Regions from separate parts of the Streptomyces sp. PU-14G genome, predicted to be linked through region 1. Evidence: riboswitches for the same ligand, from Rfam matches in the RefSeq annotation. Region 1 holds a riboswitch; each other region holds the start of a gene.
The links. Region 1 has a riboswitch for thiamine pyrophosphate ahead of thiO (glycine oxidase ThiO). Riboswitches for the same ligand answer to the same signal wherever they lie in the genome.
Positions count from the first base shown of each region.

Region 1 (3,257 bases):
GTGCCCCGCGTACTGCACGAAGCGGCCGAACTGCTCGGACCAGAAATACGGCACCGGGTCGTAGTCGACGCTGTCGGCCGCGCCGTCGGCATGCCCCTCGGCCAGCAGGTTCGCGGCCACCGTACGCGGCCCCTGGAGCGCGTTGTCCCAGTGGTGGACCAGCAGCCGCTCGCCGTAGCGGGCCGACGGGAAGGAGGCGCAGTCCCCCACCGCGTACACCCCGGCCAGGGAAGCGCGCAGCCGGGAGTCGGCGCGCACCGCACCGTCGGGGCCCAGCTCGACACCGGAGTCGCGCAGCCATCCGGTGGCCGGGCGGGCGCCGATGCCGACGACGACCGCGCCGGCCGCCAGCCTGTCCCCGTCGGCCAGCAGCACCGCACCCCGCTCGACGCCCGAGACGGCCACACCGGTACGCAGCTCCACCCCGGCCTGCGCGTACCAGGCCCGCATCGGCTCCGAGACCAGCGCGGGCAGGGCGCCGGGCAGCGGCGTGCCGGCGGCCTCGACCACCGTCACCTCGCAGTCGCGCTCACGCGCCGCCGTCGCGAACTCCGCACCGATCCAGCCCGCCCCCACCACGACGACACGGGCGCGCTCGGCCAGCACCGGACGCAGCCGCCTGGCATCGTCCAGGGTGCGCAGCAGGTGCACCCCCGGCACACCCTCGCTGCCGGGCAGCGCCACCGGCTCCGCGCCGGTCGCCACGACCAGGCGGTCGTAGTGCACGGGTCCCGCGTCGGTGACCAGCAGCCGCTCGTCCGCACGCAGCCCCGTGACGGCGCGGCCCAGCTCCAGCTCGATGTCCAGACCGGCGAAGTCGATGTCGAAGAGCGGCGCCTCGGTCTCCTCGCCGGTGCCCAGCAGCACGGCCTTCGACAGCGGCGGCCGGTCGTAGGGGGCGTGCGGCTCGGCGCCGATCAGCCGCACCGACCCCGGCCAGCCCTGCTCCCGCAGCTGCACGGCGGTCTGCACCCCCGCCATGCCGGCACCCACGATCACGACCCGCTGCTGCTCTCCGCTCCCACTCACGCGCTCACTGTATGCCGGTGGGGCCCGCCCGCCCTCGGACGGCCGACCGGGATCGGCTACGACCACCGGCCGAGGCCCTTACCCCGGGGCTGAGCACCGCAGTAGGCTGGCCCCCGTACACCCAGCACACGCGGGAGCCCGGACGCACCGGGCTGAGAGGGAGGCTGAGACGGCCTCCGACCGTCCGAACCTGATCCGGGTCATTCCGGCGAAGGGAGCAGCGGCATCCCCATGCGCGACACGCACTCGGGCCACCCCGACGTCCTCGTCCTCGGCGGCGGCCTCATCGGCCTGGTCACCGCCTGGCGCGCCGCCCGGCGCGGGCTACGCGTCACCGTCGTCGACCCCGAGCCCGGCGGCGGCGCGGCACAGGTCGCGGCCGGCATGCTCGCGGCCGTCACCGAACTGCACTACGGCGAGGAGACACTCCTCGACCTCAACCTCGCCTCCGCCGCCCGCTACCCCGGCTTCGTCGCCGAGCTGGAAGAGGCGTCAGGACTCGACGTCGGCCACCGCGCCTGCGGCACCCTCGCCGTCGCGCTCGACGCCGACGACCGCGCCCACCTGAGCGAGCTGCACGCGCTGCAACAGCGGTGCGGCCTGCGCTCCGAGTGGCTGACCGGGCGCGAATGCCGCCGCCTGGAGCCGATGCTGGCGCCGTCCGTACGCGGCGGGGTCCGCGTCGACGGCGACCACCAGATCGACCCGCGCCGCCTGGCCGCGGCCCTGCTGCGGGCCTGCGCACACGCGGGAGTCGCCTTCCGGCGGACCACGGCGAGGCGGCTCCTGGTCGCCGGCGGCCGGGCCGTGGGCGCCGCCACCGCCGACGGCGGCGAGGTGTCCGCTGGCCAGACCGTCCTCGCGCTCGGCTCGCGCAGCGGCACGCTCGACGGCGTGCCCGCCCACGTGCCGGTGCCGGTCCGCCCCGTCAAGGGCCAGGTGCTGCGGCTGCGGATGCCGGCGTCCGGTGGCGCCCGCGGGCCGTTCCTCTCCCGGACCGTCCGCGCCGTCGTCCGCGGCGGGGCGCTCTACCTGGTGCCGCGCGAGAACGGCGAACTGGTCGTCGGCGCCACCAGCGAGGAACTGGGCTGGGACACCACCGTCACCGCGGGCGGCGTCTACGAACTGCTGCGGGACGCGCACGAACTCGTGCCCGGCGTCACCGAACTGCCACTGGCCGAAACCGTCGCGGGCCTGCGCCCCAGCTCCCCCGACAACGCGCCCCTGCTCGGCCCCACCGCCCTGCCCGGGCTCCACCTGGCCACCGGACACCACCGCAACGGCGTGCTGCTCACCCCGCTCACCGGCGACGTGCTGGCCGAGCTGCTGGCCGACGGCGAGCTGCCGCCCCTCGCCCGGGCGTTCACCCCGGACCGCTTCGCCACGTCCCCCGCCCCCGAGCCGCAGGAGCAGACCGCATGACCTCCACCACCGCGCAGGTCACCGTCTCCGTCAACGGCGAACCCCGCCGGCTGACGGAGGGGACCACCCTCGACCAGCTCGTGACCGCCCTCACCGCCGCACCCTCAGGGGTGGCCGCCGCGCTCAACGAGGACGTCGTCCCCCGCGGCAGCTGGGCCACCACCGCGCTCGGCGAGGGCGACCGCGTCGAAGTACTCACCGCAGTCCAGGGAGGCTGAGCACCACCATGGCCGACGATCCGCTGACCATAGGCGACACCACCCTCAACTCCCGCCTGATCATGGGCACCGGCGGCGCCCCCAGCCTGGACGTGCTGGAGAAATCCCTGCTCGCCTCGGGCACCGAACTGACCACCGTCGCCATGCGGCGCCTCGACCCGTCCGTCAGCGGCTCCGTACTGTCCGTACTCGAACGGCACGGCATCCGCGTCCTGCCCAACACCGCGGGCTGCTACACGGCGGGAGAAGCCGTGCTCACCGCGCGGCTCGCGCGCGAAGCGCTGGGCACCGACTGGGTCAAGCTCGAGGTCATCGCCGACGAACGCACCCTGCTGCCCGACCCCGTCGAACTCCTCGACGCCGCCGAGACCCTGGTCGACGACGGCTTCACCGTGCTGCCCTACACCAACGACGACCCCGTCCTCGCCCGCAAACTCGAGGACGTCGGCTGCGCCGCGATCATGCCGCTCGGCTCCCCCATCGGGTCCGGACTCGGCATCCGCAACCCCCACAACTTCCACCTCATCACCGAACGGGCCACGATCCCCGTCATCCTGGACGCCGGGGCCGGCACCGCCTCCGACGTCG
Region 1 covers NZ_JASKYT010000186.1:10,083-13,339, forward strand. The annotation lists gene AB8Z75_RS21045 (NAD(P)/FAD-dependent oxidoreductase) at 1-981, opposite strand, end outside; TPP riboswitch at 1,150-1,264, shown strand; gene thiO (glycine oxidase ThiO) at 1,261-2,451, shown strand; gene thiS (sulfur carrier protein ThiS) at 2,448-2,669, shown strand; gene AB8Z75_RS21060 (thiazole synthase) at 2,678-3,257, shown strand, end outside.

Region 2 (3,257 bases), on a different contig from region 1:
GCCCGCGAACGGTCGGCGGAGACGACCAGAGCCGCCAGCAGCGTCGTCACCGGCACCGAGGCGACAAGACCGATGGAGCCGACCAGGGTGCGGACGATCTCCTCGGCGACCACCTCGCTCGTGGCGACCATCGTCACGTCACTGCGCGCGATGGAGAACAGCAGCAGCAGCGGCAGCGCGGCACCCGCGTACGCCAGCACCAGCGTGTTGACGACGGACGCGATGTGATCCCGCCCGATGCGCATGGCGGAGCGGTAGATCTTGAGCCAGCTCGCCCCCGGATCCGCCTCCCGCAGCTCCCACACGGCCGACGTCTGGGTGACCGTCACGTCGTCCAGCACGCCGAGCGAGCCGATCAGCACCCCGGCCAGCAGCAGCCCCTGGATCTCGATGCCGGGATACAGCCCGTGCACCAGCCCCGTCTGGTCGTCGGTGTTGCCGGTCAGCTGGGCCCAGTCGATGAACAGCGACCCCAGCACTCCGATCAGCAGCAGCGACACCAGCGTCCCCAGCACCGCCACCGAGGTGCGGGCCGACAGCCCGTGGCACAGGTACAGCGTGGCCAGCATGATGGCGCTGCCCCCGATCACCGCCACCACCAGCGGATTCGACCCCTGGAGTATCGCCGGCAGGATGAACAGCGTCAGCACCGCGAAGCTGATGACCAGCCCGACCAGTGCCAACACCCCGCGCAACCGCCCCACCAGCACCACCACGAGCGCGAACACGACGGCGAGCAGCACCATGGGCACATCGCGATTGGTGTCGACGACGCTGTACTGCAGCTTGCGCGGCGCCTTCTCGGAGTACCCGACCACGACCTTCTGGCCGACCTCGTAGGTGCGGGTGGCATCCGGAGTGACGACCTCCGTGAAGGTGCGGCCCGCGTCCTTGCCCTCGGTGACCTCCACCGTCGCCTTGCGGCACGGGCCGTGCGCTCCCCCGCCCTGGCCCTGCGCGCCGCCCGCCGACTGCCCGGCCGAGCCGCCACCCGAAGCAGGCGGTGGCTGGCGGACGTTGACGTCACCGCAGTCGACCTCGACCAGCTTGGTCACCTTCGCACCGAACGTCGGCCGGTCGAAGCCGACACCCGAGTGATCGTGCGGGTGCCCTGGCGCCCCGCCGGGCCACAGCACCACCAGCCCTGCCAGCACCGCCACCGCGAACGGCACGAGCACGGCGGCGATCACCTTCCGCAAATGACGGGAGACGGGCGCCGCCGGCCCGTGCCCGTGCCCGTGCCCGTGCCCGTGGCCATGGGCGTGGCCGTGCCCGTTTCCTTGGGCGTGCCCGTGGGTGTGGCTTTGCCCATGAGCGTGCCCGTGCCCGTGGGCGTGACCGTGGTCTTGGCCGTACGCGGGGACTTGACCGTGCACGTGGCCTTGACCGTGCGCCTGCTGCGCGGGCGCGTAGCCGTAGCCCTCTCCCTGCACGGGTGCGTAGCCGTAGCCCTCTCCCTGCGCGGGTGCGGGTCCGTGAACCTCCCCCTGCACAGGGGGCCGGCCCGGCTCGGGAGGGTGGGCGGAGCCGGGCGCGGGGCCGCGGTGGGGCGTCGGTTGGTCCGGCGAGTGCGAGTGGGTCACCGACCGATCATCGCAAGAACGGCCATGCGGGGTGTTCAGTACGGGCGGTGTGCCGTTAGCGTAGAGACGCCTTTGCACATCGCGGGAGCTCCGAGCACGGGGCTGAGAGGGCGCTGACCTCCGTGATAAACCACGGAAGCCGCTGCGCCGACCGCCGAACCTGTTACCGGGTAATGCCGGCGTAGGGAGTGGGTCTCATGACCACGCAGGATGCACACGCGCGCCCCGAGAACACCTCGGACGCCACCGAGCCCGCGCAGCGCGCCATCGGCTCGCACAAGGGATATCTGCAAGGACCGCGCCCGGACATCCGGGTGCCCGTCCGACGCGTGCATCTCACCAACGGCAAGGACGTGACGCTCTACGACACCTCCGGGCCGTACACCGACCCCGCCATCGACACCGACGTGCGCCGCGGTCTCGCACCGCTGCGCGAGAACTGGATCATCCAGAGGGGGGACACCGAGGAGTACGCGGGCCGCGCACTGCGGCCCGAGGACGACGGACTCAAGCACACCAGCCCGCGCGGCGGACTGCTCCGGAGCGGATCGAGTGACCTGGCCGGCCTGGACGCCGTCTTCCCCGGCCGCCCACGCCAGCCGCGCCGGGGCCGCGACGGCGCCGCCGTCACCCAGCTCGCGTACGCCAAGCGGGGCGAGATCACACCGGAGATGGAGTACGTCGCACTCCGCGAGAACCTGACGCCCGAGTTCGTCAGGGACGAGATCGCGGGCGGCCGGGCCGTCCTCCCGGCCAACGTCAACCACCCCGAGACCGAGCCGATGATCATCGGGAAGAACTTCCTGGTGAAGGTCAACGCCAACATCGGCAACTCGGCCGTCACCTCCTCCATCGAGGAAGAGGTCGAGAAGATGACGTGGGCGACCCGCTGGGGCACCGACACCGTCATGGACCTGTCCACGGGACGCAACATCCACACCACCCGGGAATGGGTGCTGCGCAACTCCCCCGTCCCCATCGGCACCGTGCCGCTCTACCAGGCGCTGGAGAAGGTGGACGGCAAGGCCGAGGAGCTGTCCTGGGACGTGTACAAGGACACCGTCCTCGAACAGTGCGAACAGGGCGTCGACTACATGACGGTCCACGCCGGCGTGCTGCTGCGGTACGTGCCGCTGACAGCGCGCCGCAAGACCGGCATCGTCTCGCGCGGCGGCTCCATCATGGCCGCCTGGTGCCTCGCCCACCACAGGGAGAGCTTCCTGTACGAGCACTTCAGCGAGCTGTGCGAGATCCTGCGCGCCTACGACGTGACGTTCTCGCTCGGCGACGGGCTGCGCCCCGGATCGATCGCCGACGCCAACGACACCGCACAGATGGCCGAGTTGGACACCCTCGGCGAGCTCAACCGCATCGCCAAGGCGCACGACGTGCAGACCATGATCGAAGGCCCGGGACACGTCCCGATGCACAAGATCAAGGAGAACGTCGACCGGCAGCAGGAGGTCTGCGAAGAGGCCCCCTTCTACACCCTGGGGCCCCTCACCACGGACATCGCACCCGCCTACGACCACATCACCAGCGGCATCGGCGCCGCGATGATCGGCTGGTGGGGCACCGCGATGCTCTGCTACGTCACCCCCAAGGAACACCTCGGACTGCCCGACAAGGACGACGTCAAGACCGGCGTGATCACCTACAAGATCGCCGCCCACG
Region 2 covers NZ_JASKYT010000335.1:437-3,693, reverse strand. The annotation lists gene AB8Z75_RS27860 (YibE/F family protein) at 1-1,376, opposite strand, end outside; TPP riboswitch at 1,655-1,788, shown strand; gene thiC (phosphomethylpyrimidine synthase ThiC) at 1,781-3,257, shown strand, end outside.
Region 2: another riboswitch for thiamine pyrophosphate. It lies ahead of thiC (phosphomethylpyrimidine synthase ThiC); the one in region 1 lies ahead of thiO (glycine oxidase ThiO).

Region 3 (3,257 bases), on a different contig from region 1:
AGGCTGAGAGAGCACCGTCGCGGGTCTGCGACACTGGATGAGCTATGCCTGCACCCGGAGAACTCACGTTCGTCGCGCCGCGCGGAGCCAAGAAGCCGCCGCGGCACCTCGCCGACCTCAGCCCCGCCGAGCGGCGGGACGCCGTTGCCGCGGCGGGGGAGAAGCCGTTCCGCGCCAAGCAGCTCTCCCAGCACTACTTCGCGCGGCTGGAGCACCGCCCCGAGCAGTGGACGGACATCCCCGCCGCTGCCCGCGAGAAGCTGGCCGCCGAGCTGCTGCCCGAGCTGATGAGCGTGGTGCGGCACATCAGCTGTGACGACGATGCCACCCGTAAGACGCTGTGGAAGCTGCACGACGGAACGCTGGTGGAGTCCGTGCTGATGCGCTACCCGGACCGGGTCACCATGTGCATCAGCTCACAGGCCGGCTGCGGCATGAACTGCCCGTTCTGCGCGACCGGCCAGGCAGGGCTGGACCGCAACCTGTCCACCGCCGAGATCGTCCACCAGATCGTCGACGGTATGCGTGCGCTGCGGGACGGCGAGGTGCCGGGTGGTCCGGCGCGGTTGTCGAACATCGTCTTCATGGGCATGGGCGAACCGCTGGCGAACTACAAGCGGGTCATCGGGGCGATCCGCAGGCTGACCGACCCGGAGCCGGACGGGCTGGGAATCTCGCAGCGGGGCATCACCGTCTCCACCGTGGGTCTGGTTCCGGCCATGCTGCGCTTCGCCGACGAGGGCTTCAAATGCCGCCTGGCGGTCTCGCTGCACGCCCCCGACGACGAGCTGCGCGACACCCTCGTCCCCGTCAACACCCGCTGGAAGGTCAGGGAGGTGCTGGACGCGGCCTGGGAGTACGCGGCCAAGTCCGGGCGCCGGGTCTCCATCGAGTACGCCCTGATCAGGGACATCAACGACCAGGCGTGGCGTGCCGACCTGCTGGGGCGGCTGCTGAAGGGCAAGCGGGTGCACGTCAACCTCATCCCGCTCAACCCGACGCCCGGCTCGAAGTGGACCGCCTCCCGCCCCGAGGACGAGGCCGAGTTCGTGCGGACGCTCGCCTCGCACGGTGTGGCGGTGACCGTCCGGGACACCCGGGGCCAGGAGATCGATGGAGCGTGCGGCCAGCTCGCGGCGACGGAACGCTGACGACCGTGTAGTTGGGCCCGGCTGGTACTGTTCGATGGGGTGTGCCCGAACGGCACCCCACCGCGCAGTCGAAACCGGCTGCGACCGACCGCTGATGCCGGCTCGCCACCGACCGGCCGGTATCCGCACACAACCGAACAGCCGACAGGGGAGCGCTCACAGCGCTGAGAGTGCGGCCGTCCCGTACGTGCCGCAGACCCTCGAACCTCGCCCGGGTCATGCCGGGTAGGAAGTCGATGCCTTGATGAACACGCACGTGCGGCGCGCCGCCGCTGCCACCACAGCCGCCCTCACCCTCGCCCTTCTCGCCACCGCTTGCGGCGGCTCGGGCGGCGGCGGGGACTCCAAGACGGTCACTCTCGTCACGCATGACTCCTTCGCCGTCTCCAAGTCCGTTCTTCGGGACTTCACCAAGAAGACCGGCTACAAGGTCAAGGTGCTCCGTGGCGGCGACGCCGGAGCCGCCGTCAACCAGGCCGTCCTCAACAAGGGCAACCCGCAGGGAGACGTCTTCTTCGGCGTCGACAACACCCTCCTCTCCCGCCCCCTCGACCGGGGCGTCTTCACGCCGTACCGGGCCAAGGGGCTGGACAAGGTTCCCGAACGGCTCCAGGCCGACCGGAAGAAGCACCGGGTCACCCCCGTCGACACCGGCGAGGTGTGCGTCAACTACGACCGCGCGTGGTTCGCGGACAAGAAACTCGAACCCCCGCGCACCCTGGACGACCTGACCAAGCCCCGCTACAAGGACCTCCTGGTGACCGAGGACGCCGCCACCTCCTCGCCCGGGCTGGCCTTCGTCCTGGCGAGCATCGCCGAGTACGGCGAGAAGGGCTGGCAGGGCTACTGGAAGAAGCTGCGGGCCAACGGTGTGGAGGTCGTCGACGGCTGGGAGCAGGCCTACAACGACCGCTTCACCGGGTCACGCGGCGGCAAGGGCAAGGGCGACAAGCCTCTCGTCGTCTCCTACGCCTCCAGCCCGCCCGTCGAGGTGCTGGGTGACAAGAACCCGCCCGCGCAGGCGCCCACAGGCGTCGCGAAGGGGACGTGCTTCGGGCAGACCGAGTACGCCGGACTGCTCGCCGGGGCGAAGAACACCAAGGGCGGCAAGAAGCTGCTCGACTTCCTGCTCGGCAAGCGGTTCCAGGAGGACCTGCCGCTGCAGATGTTCGTCAGCCCGGTCCGCGAGGACGCGGAGTTGCCGCAGCTGTTCACCAAGTACGGCCAGACCATCGAGGATCCGGCCACTCTTCCCCCCGAAAAGATCACCAAGAACCGTGAGCGGTGGATCAAGACGTGGACCTCGCTCGCCGTGAAATAGCCCCCGGAAGCCGCACCCGCCGCCCCCGGGACCGGGGCACTTGGGTGCGGCTCGGGCTGATGGCCGTGCCGGTGGCGTTCTTCGCCGTCTTCTTCGGCTACCCCGTCGCCGCGATCGTCGGGCGCGGGCTGCGTGCCGGCAGCCACTGGCACCTGGAGCGGCTCGGGCAGGTGCTCGGTGACGCCGGGACTCTGAAGGTGCTGTGGTTCACCGTGTGGCAGGCAGCCGCCTCCACAGCTTTGACCCTCGCCCTGGCGCTGCCCGCCGCCTGGGTCTTCGCGCGGCTCGACTTCCCCGGCAAGCGGCTGTTGCGCGCGGTGGTGACCGTGCCGTTCGTCCTGCCGACCGTCGTCATCGGCTCCGCGATCCTCGCGCTCGCCGGGCGCGGAGGGGCCCTTGACGCGTGGTTCGGACTGCGCCTGGACACCAGCGTGTGGGCCATTCTGCTGGCACACGTGGTCCTCAACTACGCCGTCGTCGTCCGTACGGTCGGCGGTTTCTGGTCCCAGTTGGACCCGCGCCAGGAGGAGGCGGCACGGATGCTGGGCGCCGGACGGTTCACCGCGTGGCGGCGTGTCACCCTGCCCGCGTTGGCGCCGTCCGTCGGTGCCGCGGCCCTCATCGTCTTCCTGTTCACCTTCACCAGCTTCGGCGTCATCCAGGTGCTCGGCGGGCCGCGCTTCGCCACGCTGGAGGTGGAGATCTACCGCCAGACCGCCTCCCTGTTGGACCTGCCGACCGCCGCGGTGCTGACGCTGCTCCAGTTCGTCGCCGTGGCGGCCCTG
Region 3 covers NZ_JASKYT010000067.1:5,508-8,764, forward strand. The annotation lists gene AB8Z75_RS11100 (phosphatidate cytidylyltransferase) at 1-7, shown strand, start outside; gene rlmN (23S rRNA (adenine(2503)-C(2))-methyltransferase RlmN) at 45-1,151, shown strand; TPP riboswitch at 1,288-1,400, shown strand; gene AB8Z75_RS11110 (thiamine ABC transporter substrate binding subunit) at 1,396-2,472, shown strand; gene AB8Z75_RS11115 (ABC transporter permease) at 2,532-3,257, shown strand, end outside.
Region 3: another riboswitch for thiamine pyrophosphate. It lies ahead of AB8Z75_RS11110 (thiamine ABC transporter substrate binding subunit); the one in region 1 lies ahead of thiO (glycine oxidase ThiO).